One region of the Streptomyces sp. NPDC053076 genome, then DNA from elsewhere that is predicted to be linked to it. Evidence: riboswitches for the same ligand, from Rfam matches in the RefSeq annotation. Region 1 holds a riboswitch; the other holds the start of a gene.
What was found. A riboswitch is a leader RNA that binds a small molecule or an ion and turns the genes downstream of it on or off. The one in region 1 is predicted to bind glycine.
Positions count from the first base shown of each region.

Region 2: it holds a riboswitch for glycine, as region 1 does, so the genes downstream of both, gcvT (glycine cleavage system aminomethyltransferase GcvT) here and gcvP (aminomethyl-transferring glycine dehydrogenase) in region 1, are expected to answer to the same signal.

Region 1 is NZ_JBITZL010000008.1:472,767-481,094, forward strand. It holds gene ACIGYR_RS30750 (ABC transporter ATP-binding protein) at 1-223, shown strand, start outside; gene ACIGYR_RS30755 (molybdopterin-binding protein) at 252-671, shown strand; gene gcvP (aminomethyl-transferring glycine dehydrogenase) at 725-3,610, opposite strand; glycine riboswitch at 3,784-3,878, opposite strand; gene ACIGYR_RS30765 (PRC-barrel domain-containing protein) at 3,998-4,369, shown strand; gene ACIGYR_RS30770 (DNA polymerase IV) at 4,291-5,913, opposite strand; gene ACIGYR_RS30775 (MerR family transcriptional regulator) at 5,982-6,665, opposite strand; gene ACIGYR_RS30780 (bifunctional nuclease family protein) at 6,927-7,400, opposite strand; gene ACIGYR_RS30785 (MerR family transcriptional regulator) at 7,532-8,269, opposite strand; gene ACIGYR_RS30790 (FHA domain-containing protein) at 8,313-8,328, opposite strand, start outside.
Region 2 is NZ_JBITZL010000004.1:295,665-303,992, forward strand. It holds gene ACIGYR_RS18775 (ABC transporter substrate-binding protein) at 1-194, opposite strand, end outside; gene ACIGYR_RS18780 (ABC transporter permease) at 229-1,227, opposite strand; gene ACIGYR_RS18785 (enhanced serine sensitivity protein SseB C-terminal domain-containing protein) at 1,578-2,366, opposite strand; gene ACIGYR_RS18790 (enhanced serine sensitivity protein SseB) at 2,562-3,353, opposite strand; gene ACIGYR_RS18795 (AAA family ATPase) at 3,420-4,088, opposite strand; glycine riboswitch at 4,269-4,365, shown strand; gene gcvT (glycine cleavage system aminomethyltransferase GcvT) at 4,524-5,642, shown strand; gene gcvH (glycine cleavage system protein GcvH) at 5,781-6,158, shown strand; gene glyA (serine hydroxymethyltransferase) at 6,173-7,450, shown strand; gene ACIGYR_RS18815 (L-serine ammonia-lyase) at 7,553-8,328, shown strand, end outside.

The DNA of each region.
Region 1 (8,328 bases):
CCTGTTCCGTGACCGGCCCTCCGGCGCCAGCGCCCGCAACCTGTGGCGCTGCGAGGTCGCCGGGCTGGAGACCCACGGCGACCAGATCCGCGCCGACCTCGCCGGCGAACTGCCGCTCGCCGCCGACCTGACGACGGTCGCCGCCGCCGAGCTGGACCTGCATCCGGGTGCGTCGGTCTGGGCGACGGTCAAAGCGACGCAGACCCACGCATACCTGGCCTGACCGGACCGGAGCTCTACCGTGGGTGCCCATGACCCTGAGCATCCGAAATCAGCTGCCCGGCACCATCACCGAGGTGCACGCGGGCGAAGTCATGGCGACCGTCAAGGTCCGGCTCACCGGCGGCCAGGTGCTGACCGCGGCCATCACGCTCGAGGCCGTGGAGCAACTCGGCCTGGCCCCGGGTTCCGCGGTGCGCGCACTGGTGAAGTCGACGGAGGTCTCCCTCGCCAGCAGCCGGGTCGAGGGCCTGTCGATCCGCAACCAGCTCCCCGGCACGGTCATCCGTCTCACGCTCGGCGAGTCCATGGCCTCCGTCAAGGTCGCCGTGGACGGCGGCGAGCTGACCGCCGCGATCACCAAGGACGCGGCCGGAGACCTCGGCCTCTTCGTGGGCTCCGACGTCGTCGCCCTGATCAAGTCGACGGAGGTCTCGCTGGCGACGGCCTAGGAACGGGTGAGGACCCCGTCCGCGGCACGGACGGGGCCCTCGGCCTCGCTCACTCAGTCCTCGTAGGCGTCCAGCGGCGGGCAGGAGCACACCAGGTTGCGGTCACCGAAGGCCTGGTCGATGCGGCGCACCGGCGGCCAGTACTTGTCCGCGGCGGGGGCACCGGCCGGGAAGACGGCCTCCTCGCGGCTGTAGGCGTGCTGCCACTCACCGCCGAGCGCGGCGGCGGTGTGCGGGGCGTTCCGCAGCGGGTTGTCCTCCGCGGGCCACTCGCCCGCGCCGACCTTCTCGATCTCCGCGCGGATGGCGATCATCGCGTCGCAGAAGCGGTCGAGCTCGGTGATGTCCTCGGACTCGGTCGGCTCGATCATCAGCGTGCCGGCCACCGGGAAGGACATGGTCGGCGCGTGGAAGCCGTAGTCGATCAGGCGCTTGGCCACGTCGTCCACGCTGACGCCGGTCTCCTTGGTCAGCGAGCGCAGGTCGATGATGCACTCGTGCGCGACCAGGCCGCCCGGGCCGGTGTAGAGCACCGGGTAGTGCGGCTCCAGGCGCTTGGCGATGTAGTTCGCCGACAGCACGGCCACCTGAGTGGCCCGCTTCAGGCCCTCGCCGCCCATCAGGCGGACGTACGCCCACGAGATCGGCAGGATGCCCGCGCTGCCCCACGGGGCCGCCGAGATCGGGCCCACGCCCGTCTCCGGGCCGGCCTCCGGCTGCAGCGGGTGGTTGGGCAGGTACGGCGCCAGGTGCGAGCGGACCGCGACCGGGCCGACGCCCGGGCCGCCGCCGCCGTGCGGGATGCAGAAGGTCTTGTGCAGGTTCAGGTGGGAGACGTCGCCGCCGAAGTGACCCGGCTTGGCCAGGCCGACGAGCGCGTTGAGGTTGGCGCCGTCGACGTACACCTGGCCGCCGGCCTCGTGGACCTGGGCGCAGATGTCCGCGACGTGCTCCTCGAACACGCCGTGCGTCGACGGGTAGGTGATCATCAGCACCGCCAGCTCGTCGCGGTGCTGCTCGATCTTGGCGCGCAGGTCCTCGATGTCGATCTCGCCGTCCCCGGCGGTCTTGACGACGACGACCTTCATGCCGGCCATCACGGCGCTGGCGGCGTTCGTGCCGTGCGCGGAGGACGGGATCAGGCAGACGGTGCGCTGCTCGTCACCGTTGGCGCGGTGGTAGCCGCGGACGGCCAGCAGCCCGGCCAGCTCGCCCTGCGAACCGGCGTTCGGCTGGAGGGAGACCTTGTCGTAGCCGGTGACCTCGGCGAGACGTTCCTCCAGCTCGTGGATGAGGGTGAGGTAGCCCTGCGCCTGCTCGGCCGGGGCGAAGGGGTGCAGCTGCCCGAACTCCGGCCAGGTGACCGGCTCCATCTCCGTGGTCGCGTTGAGCTTCATGGTGCACGAGCCCAGCGGGATCATGCCGCGGTCGAGCGCGTAGTCGCGGTCGGACAGCTTGCGCAGGTAGCGCAGCATCGAGGTCTCGGAGCGGTACTGCCGGAAGACCGGGTGGTTGAGGTACGCGTCGGTGCGCAGCAGCGCCTCGGGCAGGGTGTCCTCGGCGGTCGCGTCCAGCGCCTCGATGTCGGCCTCGACACCGAAGGCCGCCCAGACGGCGGCCACCTGGGCCCGCTTGGTGGTCTCGTCACAGGCGATGGACACGTGGTCGGCGTCGACCAGCCGCAGGTTGACCCCGTTGTCCCGGGCCGCGGCGACGACCTCGGCGGCCTTGCCGGGCACGCGCACGGTGAGCGTGTCGAAGTAGGCGCCGTGGACGATCTCGACACCCGCGGCCCTCAGGCCCGCGGCGAGGATGGTCGCGTAGCGGTGGGTGCGCCGGGCGATGGTCTTCAGGCCCTCGGGCCCGTGGTAGACGGCGTACATGCCGGCCATCACGGCGAGCAGCACCTGCGCGGTGCAGATGTTGCTGGTCGCCTTCTCCCGGCGGATGTGCTGCTCACGGGTCTGCAGCGCGAGCCGGTACGCCTTGTGGCCGTCGGCGTCGACGGAGACGCCGACCAGACGGCCGGGCAGGCTGCGCGCGAACTTCTCGTGGACGGCCATGTAACCGGCGTGCGGCCCGCCGAAGCCCATGGGGACACCGAAGCGCTGGGTGGTGCCGACGGCGATGTCCGCGCCCAGCTCGCCCGGCGAGGTCAGCAGGGTCAGCGCCAGCAGGTCCGCGGCCACGGTCACCAGCGCGCCCAGCTCGTGCGCCTGGTCGATGACGGGCTTGATGTCGCGTACGGCACCCGAAGCGCCCGGGTACTGGATCAGCACGCCGTTGATCTCGCGCTCGGCGATCTCCGCCGGGATGCCCTCGCTGAGGTCGGCGACGACGACCTCGACGCCGGTCGGCTCGGCACGCGTCTCGATCACGGCGATGGTCTGCGGCAGGGCGTCCGCGTCGATCAGGAACAGGCCCTTCTTGTTCTTGCCCATACGGCGGGACAGCGCCACCGCCTCGGCGGCCGCGGTGCCCTCGTCCAGCAGGGAGGCGCCGGAGGTGGGCAGGCCGGTCAGCTCGGCGACCGTCGTCTGGAAGTTCAGCAGGGCCTCCAGGCGGCCCTGGGAGATCTCCGGCTGGTACGGCGTGTAGGCCGTGTACCAGGCCGGGTTCTCCATGACGTTGCGCAGGATGACGGGCGGCGTGAAGGTGCCGTAGTACCCCAGGCCGATCATGGAGTCGAGGACCTGGTTACGGTCGGCCAGCGAGCGCAGCTCGGCGAGCACCTCCGCCTCGGTCCGGGCACCCGGCAGGTCCAGGGCGTCGGCGTTCTTGATCACATCCGGGACCGCGGCGGCGGTCAGCTCGTCGAGCGAGCCGTAGCCGACGTGCGCGAGCATCTTGGCCCGCGCCTCCTGGTCGGGCCCGATGTGGCGCTGCTCGAACGGAATGCCGGCTTCGAGCTCGGAGAGCGGAATGCGATGGGCGGTCATTGCGGAGGCCTCCTGGTCTGACGCGACCTGCGAGGGGTACCCCGGCGCGGGTACCCCGACGGCCTCCCCCTCTGTCATCTCGACCTGAGAGCTTCACCGACGCACGGGGGCGCCGGCTTTCACCGTCGGTGAGAGCGGGAGCCATCGGCATCCGCTCTGCTTTCCAGAGTGACCTCGTCCGTGCGGTACGTGAGCCTGAGAGATTCCGGGGAGGAGTTGCTCCTTCGGCGCCTCCGAGATGATCGGAGGACTCTCCCGCACGGGTTCAGCAGCCGCTGTCAGCCTACCAGCGAGGTCAATGCCGGAGCCTTCGAGTGGCCGCCACCTTGAATGTGCTCTTTTGTAGTGCTTACGGATGAGTTGCGACCAAGTGGAGGGAGAAGGGCCGTGCAGACCGACATCGATCCGCGCAACCTGATCGGCCGCAAGGCGTTCGACCGGAAAGGCACCAAGATCGGCACCATCGACGAGGTGTACCTGGACGACGCGACCGGCGTGCCCGAATGGGCGGCCATACGCACCGGCCTGTTCTCCCGGGACGCCTTCGTCCCCCTGGAGCCCAGCGAACTCGTCGAGGGCACGTTGCGCGTCCCCTTCGACCGCGCCCTAATCAAGGACGCCCCCGACTTCGGCGTGGGCCGCCACCTCTCCCCGGAACAGGAACTCCAGCTCTACCACCACTACGGCCTGGACGTGGCCTCACCCCCTACGGTCCCGGACCACGACTTCGGCAAACTGGCGGGCTCGGAGGAGACCTGAACGGGCTCGGAGGAGGCCACCCGCCCCACGTCCTGGCCCGCGCCCACCTCCCGTCCCACGCCCGAGCCTCCACCGCCGCCACGCTCCCGTCCCACGCCCACGTCCCCACCGCCGCCACCGTCCCGTCCCACGCCCGAGCCTCCACCGCCGCCGCGGTCCCGGTCCGCGCCCACGTCCCGGTCCCCGCCGTGCTCCCGGCCCGCGGCCACGTCGGGGTCCGCCACCAAGGGCAACGGATCGGCGGCCTCCAGCAGAGGATCGTCGACGAGCAGTGTCCGGACCCGTCCCGGAGGGGACTGCGGCGTCTCGAACCGTACGGTGACCCGCCCCAGGCCGCTCCCCTGCACCCACCCGTGCCCGTACTCGGCGTGCCGCACATCCTGCCCGGCGCGCCAGTGCCGTTCGGCCGGCGTCGGCCGCTCCACCACGACCTCGACCGCACTCTTGTCCGCTTCCTCCGCCGACGGCACCGGCATCGCCTGCGCGAACAGGTCCTCCTGCGTGTAGTCGGCGAGCCCGGACACACCCACCCCGAGCAGCCGCACCCCGCCCGTGGTGTCCACGGAGTCCAGCAGCCGCGCCGCCGCCTCACGGATGACCGCCGGATCGTCCGTGGGCCCTCTGAGCGTCTCGGAGCGGGTCAGGGTGGAGAAGTCGTACCGCCGTACCTTGAGCACGATCGTCCGCCCGGACAGTCCGGCCCCGCGCAGCCGCCCCACGCACCGGTCGGCCAGCCGCTGCACCTCCAGACCGACGCGCAGCCGGTCGTGGATGTCCACGTCGTAGGTGTCCTCCACCGACACCGACTTCGCCTCCCGCTCGGCCACCACCGGACGCTCGTCCCGGGCCAGTGCCATGGCGTACAGCGCGTGCCCGTGCGCCTTGCCCAGCAGCCGTACCAGCTCGTCCTCACCCGCCTCGGCCAGCTCCCCCACCGTGCTGATGCCGACCCGGCGCAGATGGTCGCCGGTGGCCGGTCCGACCCCCGGCAGCGTGCGCACGGACATCGGGGCCAGCAGCGCGCGCTCGGTCCCCGGTTCGATCAGCACCAGGCCGTCAGGCTTGGCCTGCTCGGAGGCGATCTTCGCGAGCATCTTGGAGGCGGCGAGCCCCACCGACCCGGTGAGCCCGGTGACCGCCCGGATGTCCTCGCGCAGCTTCGTCCCGGCCCGCCGCGCCGACTCCTCGTCCCAGGCCACTCCCCCGGCGTCCAGGTCCACGAACGCCTCGTCCAGGCTCAGCGGCTCGATCAGCGGGGACAGCTCCCGCAGCAGCGCCATCACCTGCTCGCTGATCGCCCGGTACAGCGTGAAGCGCGGCACCAGGTACGCGGCGTTGGGTGCCAGCCGACGCGCCTGTGCCATGGGCATCGCCGAGTGGACCCCGAACACCCGTGCCTCGTACGACGCGGTGGCCACCACACCGCGCGGCCCGAGCCCGCCCACGACGACCGCTTTCCCGCGCAGGCTCGGCTTGGATGCCTGCTCCACCGAGGCGAAGAAGGCATCCATGTCGAGATGCAGGATCGTGGGCGCGTTTCTCACATCTCCGATGCTGCACCACGGCACTGACAATGCGGTGGTGCCGGGGCGCCCCCTCAGCGGTCCGGCGGTCAGACCGCCCGGTTGCGGCGCCTCGCCAGCTCGTCCGCGGGGTTCTGCCCGACGAGGGTCTCGCCGGTGTCGATGCGCTCGCCGTGCAGCTGGGAGAGGGCGCTTTCCACGTCCCGCCACACCACGCCGACGGCGATTCCGAAGATGCCCTGACCCCCCTGGAGCAGGGCGTGGACCTCGTCCGGCGAGGTGCACTCGTACACCGTGGCGCCGTCGCTCATCAGGGTCATCCGCTCCAGGTCACGGAAACCGCGTTCTCTGAGGTGCTGGACGGCCGTGCGGATGTTCTGCAACGACACCCCGGTGTCCAGGAACCGCTTCACGATCTTCAGGACGACGACGTCCCGGAAGCTGTACAGACGCTGGGTGCCCGACCCGTAGGCGGGCCGCACGCTGGGCTCGACGAGACCGGTACGGGCCCAGTAGTCGAGCTGCCGGTAGGTGATGCCGGCAGCGGCGCAGGCCGTGGGCCCGCGATAGCCGATCTCCTCGGACGTCATGGACGCCCCCCCTCCGCCGTTCGGCACCGCCGTCGACAGCTGCGGCGCGTGCTCCACCGCGCTGCCTGGACGGACATGTCCCCCGCCTGAGCTCAGCCGCGAACTCGGGGGCGGGTACGGACCGCTTTCCCCGAGACTGCGTCCGGGGGCACCCCCAGCCGTACTGTCGCCGCTGGTTCTCACGCCGACCTCCGTCCTTGACCTGCCTTCTCGACGGTAGGCAGTCACCAGGGGTGCGTCAACGATCGCCACACTCGGCACGCCGAGTGATAATCACCCTAGGAGTGGTTTCCCGTGTCCCACCGCGGGGAAAGGCTAGCCGAATGCGCTCACGGGGAGCCGTAGGACGCTCTCACTGGCCGGAGGCAATTGCCGGGGCGCCGACCCTGCGGAGCCGCTGACCGCGCCCGAGGAATCCCCGGGCCAGGCGGCCGGCCCCGCGGTTCACTGGCTGCTGGTACCGAAGTCCTCGGGCGAGATCTGGTCGAGGAACTCGCGGAACTTCTCCACTTCGTCCTCCTGCTCGTCCGGAATGGCGATGCCCGCGTCGTCCAGCACCGTGTCACTGCCATAGATCGGCGTACCGGTGCGCAGGGCAAGCGCTATGGCATCAGAGGGGCGGGCGCTGACCTCGACCCCACTGGCGAACACCAGCTCCGCGTAGAAGACGCCTTCCCGCAGATCGGTGATACGCACTTCGGTCAGCTCCTGGCCGACGGCCTCCAGCACGTCCTTGAACAGGTCGTGGGTCAGCGGTCGCGCGGGGGCCATGCCCTGCTGGGCGAAGGCGATCGCCGTCGCCTCCCCCGGCCCGATCCAGATGGGGAGGTAACGGTCGCCCCCCACTTCGCGCAGGAGCACGATCGGTTGGTTGGAGGGCATTTCGACCCGGACACCTACGACATCGAGCTCGTTCACACAGCAACCCTAGGCCGTGCCCGGGACGTTTGGGTAGTCGGGCCGGGAACAGCTGCCCGATCCGGCCTCCCGGAAGGCGCCGCCGGTGGCCGCGTCACCCCCGCGCTCGCACCGCACGTCCGCCCGCCGGTTCAGGGGAACCGCACTCCGAGCGCGGTCTTCACCAGGGCCGCGTGCAGCTTCATCGTGAGGGCCGCCAGTTCCTTCGTACGGGCCTCGGCATGTGCCCTGGTCTGCGGGTTGCGGTGGCGCTTGAGCGGGGCCACCACCTGGTCGACCAGACCGGCCTCACGATCGGCGGCGGCCTTCATCACCCGAAGGTGGCGTGGCTCGATCCCGAACCGGCCCAGTTCGGCGACGAGCGAGGCCACGGTGATGGCCTCGGCGTCGTACACCCCGTCCTCCAGCGGAGCGATGAGCCCATAGGACTCCCACTCCTTCAGCTCGGCCTCGTCGAGCTCCGCCGCGGCCAGCAGCTCGGCCTTGCCGACCCTGGCCACCGTGGGCCCCTCCACCGGCGCCGGCACGTCCTCAGCGGTGCGCTGGCGCCCCACCAGGGGCAGCGGGACGGCCTCGCCCCGCCCCATGGCGTCCAGATGCTCCCGGATCACCTTGAGGGGCAGATAGTGGTCCCGCTGCATCCGCAGGACGTGACCGAGGCGCTCGACGTCATCGGCGCTGAACTTGCGGTATCCCGACGCGGTCCGACGCGGCTCGACGAGCCCCTCCGACTCCAGAAAGCGGATCTTGGAGATGGTGACTTCGGGGAACTCGTCGCGCAGCACGTTCAGCACCGTGCCGATGCTCATCAGCCCACTGTCCCTGGCGGCGGTACCGCTTCCGGCACCGCCGCTCGGTGTTTGAGGCATGGACCTTCCCTGGGGTCCCCCCGGGCGTCGGCCCGGGGGCGGCTCAGATGCCCTGCCGG
Region 2 (8,328 bases), on a different contig from region 1:
GTGACCGTGCCACCCTTCTTGTCCGACGCGTTCACGACGCCCTTGGTCGCGGCGTTGGCCCCGGCCGACTTGGTGCCGTTCTCGTTCTTGTTGTCATCGGCCTTGCTGCAACCCGCAAGAAACAGGCTGGCGGTGCCGATGGCCGCGATCGCGGCCAGCGCTGACCTTCGCATAATGGGCGCTTTCCCCTCCATTGTCGGAAACTTTTCGGACTCTCGGTGGCAGGCGTCAGCGACTGCGGGGGTCGAGAGCATCGCGGAGACCGTCGCCCAGCAGGTTGAAGGCCAGGACGGTCACAAAGATGGCGAGACCAGGGACGATCATGTACTGAGGGTCGACCTGGTAGTAGGTGACCGCTTCACGGAGCATGCCGCCCCAGGACGCCTGCGGGGGCTGGATGCCGACGCCGAGGAAGCTCAGGGACGCCTCGAAGAGGATGTTGGTCGGGATGAGCAGCGTCGAGTAGACGATGATCGGGCCGACCAGGTTCGGCAGCAGTTCCCGGAACAGGATGTAGGGGACCTTGGCGCCCATGCCCCGTGAGGCGTCCACGAACTCGCGTTCGCGCAGGGCGAGGGTCTGGCCACGGACGATCCGGCCCAGATACGGCCAGTTGAAGAAGCCGATGACGAAGATCAGCACGCTCAGGTGGAGCGGCAGCCCTTCCAGGCCGAACGCGCCGCCCTGCAGAGTGGCGGAGATGGAGATGGCGAACAGCAGGAGGGGGAAGGCGAGGAACGTGTCCATCAGCCGGCTGATGATCGAGTCGACCCGGCCGCCGTAGTAGCCGGCGACGACACCCATGATCGCGCCGATCACGTTGGACAGGATCGTGGCGCCGAAGGCGACCACCAGCGACACCCAGGAGCCCTCCAGGACGCGGGTGGCGATGTCCCGGCCGAACTTCGGGTCGACGCCGAGCGGGTGGTCCAGGCTCATGCCGCCCCAACTGCCCTTGGGCAGCGAGGTGTCAGGGGTGATCAGGTCCTGGTTGAAGGCGTTGGGGTCGAGCCCGAACATGGCCTGGATGGGGCGCGCGAGGACGGCGAGGAGGATCAGCAGGATCACGATGACGCCGCCGGCGACGGCGACCTTGTCCTTCTTGAACCTGGTCCAGGCGATGCGGCCCAGGGAACGACCCTCGATCTGCCCCTTACCGGCACCCTCCAGCACAGCCTCAGGCTGCACCTCGGCTGCTGCTCCGGTGGTCTCGATCGGTGCGGTCACGGTGAGCGACCCCTCTCGCCGGTGGTGACCGGCCTGCGCCTGCCGCGGATTGCGGCTTTGTCGACTTGCCATCGATCAGGAGGTCTCGACCTCCTGTCTGACTCGGGAGTCTTCAGCGTCGCTGTGATCACCCGCCAGAGCTGGCGGTGAAAGTATGCGCAACCGTGATGCAGTCCAGGGGATTCCGTTATCCGAACAGTGGGTAACGACCCTCGGACACGGTCCAGTTGCGGCACAAGGGCGAATTTGCGCGGTTCGGGGCGTTCGGCCGCTGTCTACGCGCGCAGAAGCGGGCCGACCGCGCGGATTTTGCGATCCGGGCCAAAAAACAGGTTCCGCCGCCCGGTTGCTCAGTAGCCGCCGTGCACCGGCGGATAGCCGTACCCGCCGGCCGGTGCCTGCGGCGGGGCCGGCACCTGGAGCTGGGGCTGCGGCGGCGCGGAGGCGTGGGCCTCGCGGTCGTAGAAGGGGCGGGCGTTGACCCGCATCCACATCACCACCGGGTCGTGCTCGTCGGTCATCGCGACCGTCGACACCGGCAGCCCCTCCGGGACCGCGCCGACGGACTGCTGCATCATCGCGCGGACCGAGTCGACCGCGGCGGGCGAGGCGTCGTACACGTCGAGGCCGAGGGCGAGATAGGGCGCTCCGAGCGCGGGCTGCACCCAGGCGCGGCGCAGTGAGCGGAGCGCGGGGGTGCGGTGCGCGTTCTGCGCGAGCAGGGCGTAGAACTGCGGGATCTCGATGCCGGGCTCGGACAGCCGGAGCGGGCCGGCGGGCTGTCGCTCCAGACCGGTGGCGATGCGGCGCAGATCCAGCCAGGGGATGCCGACACCGCCGCCCGGGGTGTGCGGGTTGAGCCAGAGGCCGTAGTGGTCCGGGTAGAGGGTGCGGGCCACGTCCAGGCCGTCGACCACTTCGTAGGAACGGTTCCAGCCACTGGCCGACAACTCCTGGGCGGAGGTGACGCAGGGGGCGTAGTGGGAGCCGTCCACCTCCATGTTCCCGTACTGGGCGTCCGGGGAGCCGGCCTGGCCGTGCCACAGGAGCATCCAGATCTGGCCCGAGGAGGGGGTGGCGAGGGCGCGCAGCAGGGCTTCGTACGCGTCGTAGCGTCCGGGCGTGACCTGGCGCAGCATGTGCTCGACGCTGCCGCTGACGCTGCCGCTGTGGCTCGCGCTCACCTGTCGTGCCCTTCTTTTCAGTGCCCCGCGTTCGGAGACAGCTTAAGCGCCCACGGGGGCGTGGCCTCGGGTCCGTGCGCGGGTGCGGGTGCGTGGTGGCTCGTCGCGCGGTTCCCCGCGCTCCCGGGTCGGCTGCCCTTGCGTCGGCTGCTAGTGACCGTACTGGTAGAAGGGCCGGACGTTCGTCTTCAGCCAGTCGCCCACCGGGTCCTGGGCCACGTCCAGCAGGACGAGGTTGACCGGCCACTTGACCGGGACTTTGCCGAGAGCCTTGCCCAGGGCTTCCAGCGGAAGTGCCCGCACATCCCCTTCCCACTGGGAGAGTTCCACGCCCACGAACATCACCGGGTCGGCCGTCTCGACGGCGGCGAGGCAGCGGCGGGCGGTGAGGACCACGCCGGTCGCGGCGAACTCGGCGGAGGCGGCGGCGAGGAAGTCGACCGGGTCGTCCTGCCAGTCGGGCTCGAAGAGGCGGACCCGGCCGCCGCTGCCGGGGCCGTCGAGCGGGGTGCGGCCCGCGCGGCACAGCTCGGCCACGGCCTCGGGCGGAAGAGGTATGCCGACCACGCCGTCGGGGTTGACGGCGATACCGACCTGCGGGGGCAGGCCGCGGGCGAACTCGACCGCCGGAGCGATGGTGTACGACATGTGGGAACCGGTCACCTGGCGCAGCTGCTCCTCGGAGCTGAACACCGGGACGTACGCCTGGCCGCCGATGTCCAGCGTCGGCAGGTCCAGCGGGCCGCTGTCCGGGCCGCCGCCGTTGGGCAGCGGTATCCACAGGAAGCTCCGGCCGAGGACCTCGATGATCCGGCCGCCCGCCGAGGGGATGCCGAGGGAGGCCGACAGCACCTCCTCCAGCTCGTTGCCGGGCCAACCGCCGTGCGGGTGGGGGTGCGCCTGTGCCGGGAAGTCCGCGGGAAAGTCCGCCGGGAAGTCCATCTGCCTACCGCCTGCTGGTAACCACTGCTGAGAGCAAGAAGGCTAGCGGGTGACTGTGACAGCCCCTCACCGAGTGAAGCCGACGCGGTCCAGGACGTCCGCCGCGTCCCGGTCGAGCAGCACCGCCGCACCGCAGCCGGCGGGCAGTTCCCCCCTCTCCACCGCGCGCAGCAGGCGGCCGCTGGTCCGGCGGTGGCGGCGGAAGGCGTAGCGGGAGACACCCCGGCCGCGCTCGTGCTGGCCCTGCCGGGCCGTGTCGGGGGTGACGTCGAGGAGGAGCAGGTGCAGGGTGGCGCCGCGCCGCCGGGCTTCGCGGGCGAGCCAGGCGCGCACCCAGGGCTGGGTGCCGCAGTCGTGCACGACGACTCCCTCGCCGGTGCGCAGGGCCCGGCGCAGTCCGGCGTAGTGGGCGAGGCGGACCAGCGGGCGGTACAGCGCGTAGGGGAGCGGGCGGGGGACGCGGGCGTCCCAGCGGTCGCGCGTGTCCTGGGAGTCGATGCGGTGGCCGGTGACCGCGCGGTGCATCAGGGTGGACTTGCCGCTGCCGGGCAGACCGGTGATCACCACGAGGTCGCGGGGGGCGAAGAGCAGGGCGCGGGGGCTGCGGCCCGCGCGGTCGCGCAGGTCGCGGACGACCGGGGCGGGGCGGTCCGCACAGCGCTCGCGAGCCGGTGCGGAGGGCTGCTTCGGCACCGCGATGCCGGCAGTGGCGGCGTAGGCCGATGTCCTGTTCACCGTGATCGTCCTCCCCCTGTGGGCCCGGTCATCCCCATGCCCGTTGTACGTAAAGAGAAGGTAATGGGCAACGGTCGGCGGTTCGTGCGCGTACTGCCACAGCTCGGTCACAAGGAGCACACTCTGGCTGGCCGGGGTACGGCGTGCAATGATGTGCCCGCCAACTGCATACCGGCCGTTTGAATCCGCGCGGGAGAGTTCCCAGCAGCCTCGCTGGGGCGCCGAAGGAGCAAGTCCCTCCCTTGAATCTCTCAGGCCCCGTTACCGCGCGGGCGAGGCACATCTGAAAAGCGGGCCGCTGCGACAGCGGCCCCACCCAAGGTGCAAGCCGTGATCGTCCCTGTGGCGGTCGTGGCGAACCTCTCAGGTTCCGATGACAGATGGGGAGGAACGTTCCTCGCCCGCCCCATGTCTGCCTTGGGAGACGACCGACCGATGAGCAGTACCGAACTCCGTCACACCGCGCTCGATGCCGTGCATCGTTCGCTGGGCGCGACGATGACCGACTTCGCCGGCTGGGACATGCCCCTGCGCTACGGCTCCGAGCGCGACGAGCACGTCGCCGTGCGGACCAGGGCCGGTCTCTTCGACCTGTCCCACATGGGCGAGATCACCGTCACCGGGGCCGGGGCCGCCGCCCTGCTGAACTTCGCCCTGGTCGGCAACATCGCCTCCGTGGGCGTCGGCCGTGCCCGCTACACCATGATCTGCCAGGCCGACGGCGGCATCCTGGACGACCTGATCGTCTACCGGCTGGCCGAGACCGAGTACATGGTGGTCGCCAACGCCTCCAACGCCCAGGTGGTGCTGGACGCGCTGACCGAGCGCGCGGCGGGCTTCGACGCCGAGGTGCGCGACGACCGGGACGCGTACGCGCTGATCGCGGTCCAGGGCCCCGAGTCCCCCGGCATCCTGAAGTCCGTCACCGACGCCGACCTGGACGGCCTGAAGTACTACGCCGGCCTCCCCGGCACCGTCGCCGGCGTCCCGGCGCTGATCGCCCGCACCGGCTACACCGGCGAGGACGGCTTCGAGCTGTTCGTGAAGCCGGAGCACGCCGTCGAACTGTGGCAGGCGCTCACCAAGGCCGGCGAGGGCGCCGGCCTGGTGCCGTGCGGCCTGTCCTGCCGGGACACGCTGCGCCTGGAGGCGGGCATGCCGCTGTACGGGCACGAGCTGACCACCTCCCTGACCCCCTTCGACGCCGGGCTCGGGCGCGTGGTGAAGTTCGAGAAGGAGGGCGACTTCGTCGGGCGTGAGGCGCTCGCGCGGGCCGCCGAGCGTGCCGCCGCCGAGCCGCCCCGGGTCCTGGTCGGCCTGGTCGCCGAGAGCCGCCGGGTGCCGCGCGCCGGATACGCCGTCGTCTCCGGCGGCCAGGTGATCGGCGAGGTCACCTCCGGTGCCCCCTCCCCCACCCTGGGCAAGCCGATCGCCATGGCCTACGTCGACGCCGCGCACGCGGCGCCGGGCACCGAGGGTGTAGGCGTGGACATCCGGGGCAGCCACGAGCCGTACCAGGTCGTGGCGCTGCCGTTCTACAAGCGCCAGAAGTAGACACTGAGCGCGGTTGCGTGTCCGCGGGGCCCCGGTCCCGTGGCCGGCGCGTGACCCTGCGCACACTCACCCGCCCACCAGCGGTTTCCGCAGTCCCCCCGTCACCAGCACTCCCGCGCGTACAGGAGAATTCAGGCCATGAGCAACCCCCAGCAGCTGCGCTACAGCAAGGAGCACGAGTGGCTGTCGGCCGCCGAGGACGGCGTCTCGACGGTCGGCATCACGGAGCACGCGGCCAACGCGCTCGGTGACGTCGTCTTCGTCCAGCTCCCCGAGGTCGGCTCCACGGTGTCCGCGGGCGAGACCTGCGGCGAGCTGGAGTCGACGAAGTCGGTCTCCGACCTGTACTCGCCGGTCACCGGTGAGATCACCGAGGTCAACGAGGATGTCGCCGCCGACCCGTCGCTGGTGAACTCCGCCCCGTTCGAGGGCGGCTGGCTGTTCAAGGTACGCGTCACGGAGGAGCCGGCCGAGCTGCTCTCCGCCGACGAGTACTCCGCCTTCACCGCCGGCTGAGGAGTCGTGGCCCTATGACTGTCCTGAACACCCCCCTGCACGAGCTGGACCCGGAGATCGCCGCGGCGGTCGACGCCGAGCTGGACCGCCAGCAGTCGACCCTGGAGATGATCGCCTCCGAGAACTTCGCGCCGCTCGCGGTGATGGAGGCGCAGGGCTCGGTCCTCACCAACAAGTACGCCGAGGGCTACCCGGGCCGCCGCTACTACGGCGGCTGCGAGCACGTCGACGTCGCCGAGCAGATCGCCATCGACCGGATCAAGGAGCTGTTCGGCGCCGAGTACGCCAACGTGCAGCCCCACTCCGGCGCCTCCGCGAACCAGGCGGCCCTGTTCGCCCTGGCCAAGCCCGGGGACACCATCCTCGGCCTGGACCTGGCGCACGGCGGCCACCTGACCCACGGGATGCGGCTGAACTTCTCCGGCAAGCAGTTCAACGTGGTCGCCTACCACGTGGACGACGCCGGCCTGGTCGACATGGCCGAGGTCGAGCGGCTCGCCAAGGAGCACCGCCCGAAGGTGATCATCGCGGGCTGGTCGGCGTACCCCCGGCAGCTGGACTTCGCCGAGTTCCGCCGGATCGCCGACGAGGTCGAGGCGTACCTGTGGGTCGACATGGCGCACTTCGCCGGTCTGGTCGCGGCGGGCCTGCACCCGAACCCGGTCGAGTACGCGGACGTGGTGACGTCCACCACGCACAAGACCCTCGGCGGTCCGCGCGGCGGCGTCATCCTGGCGAAGAAGGACTTCGCGAAGAAGCTGAACTCGTCCGTCTTCCCGGGCTTCCAGGGCGGCCCCCTGGAGCACGTGATCGCGGCCAAGGCGGTCTCCTTCAAGGTCGCCGCCTCGGCGGACTTCAAGGAGCGCCAGCGTCGTACGGTGGAGGGCGCCCGCATCCTCGCCGAGCGTCTGACGGCCGCCGACGCCCGCGCGGCCGGTGTGAACGTGCTGTCCGGCGGTACGGACGTGCACCTGATCCTGGTCGACCTGCGCGAGTCCGAGCTGGACGGCCAGCAGGCCGAGGACCGGCTCCACGAGGTCGGTATCACGGTCAACCGCAACGCCGTCCCGAACGACCCGCGGCCCCCGATGGTCACCTCGGGTCTGCGCATCGGTACGCCCGCCCTGGCGACCCGCGGCTTCACGGCCGAGGACTTCGCCGAGGTCGCGGACGTGATCGCGGAGACGCTCAAGGCGCCCTCGCCCTTCCCGGCGGCCGACGCGGAGGCCCTGAAGGCGCGTGTGAAGGCGCTCGCCGACAAGCACCCGCTGTACCCGGGTCTGAACAAGTAGGTCACCTTTCGCGGGGCACCGCGCACACTGGGAGTACCGGCGTGCGTGGTGCCCGCGCCCCTGTACCACCCTTTGCACCACCCCCGTATTGAGGAGTCACCCGTGGCCATCTCGGTCTTCGACCTGTTCTCGATCGGCATCGGCCCGTCCAGCTCCCACACCGTCGGACCGATGCGCGCGGCGCGCATGTTCGCCCGACGGCTGCGCAACGAGGACCTGCTCGACTCCGTCGCGTCCCTGCGCTGCGAGCTGTACGGCTCGCTCGGCGCGACCGGCCACGGCCACGGCACCCCGAAGGCGGTGCTGCTCGGCCTGGAGGGTGCCTCGCCGCGCACGGTGGACGTGGAGACAGCCGACGAGCGGGTGGAGAGCATCAAGACGACGGGCCGTCTGAAGGTGCTCGGCGAGCACGAGATCCCGTTCTCCTTCGACGACGACCTGGTCCTGCACCGCCGCAAGGCGCTGCCCTACCACGCGAACGGCATGACGGTCCGGGCGTACGACGCCACGGGCGCCGAGGTGCTGTCGAAGACGTACTACTCGGTCGGCGGCGGGTTCGTCGTGGACGAGGACGCGGTCGGAGCGGACCGCATCGTGCTGGACGACACGGTCCTGAAGTATCCGTTCCGCACCGGCGACGAGCTGCTCCGCCTGACCAAGGAGACGGGCCTGTCGATCTCCTCCCTGATGCTGGAGAACGAGCGGGCCTGGCGCACCGAGGAGGAGATCCGCGCGGGCCTGCTGGAGATCTGGCGCGTGATGCGCGAGTGCGTGCAGCGCGGCATGTCCCGTGAGGGCATCCTGCCCGGCGGTCTGAAGGTCCGCCGCCGCGCCGCCGTCTCGGCCCGCCAGCTGCGCGCCGAGGGCGACCCGCTGGC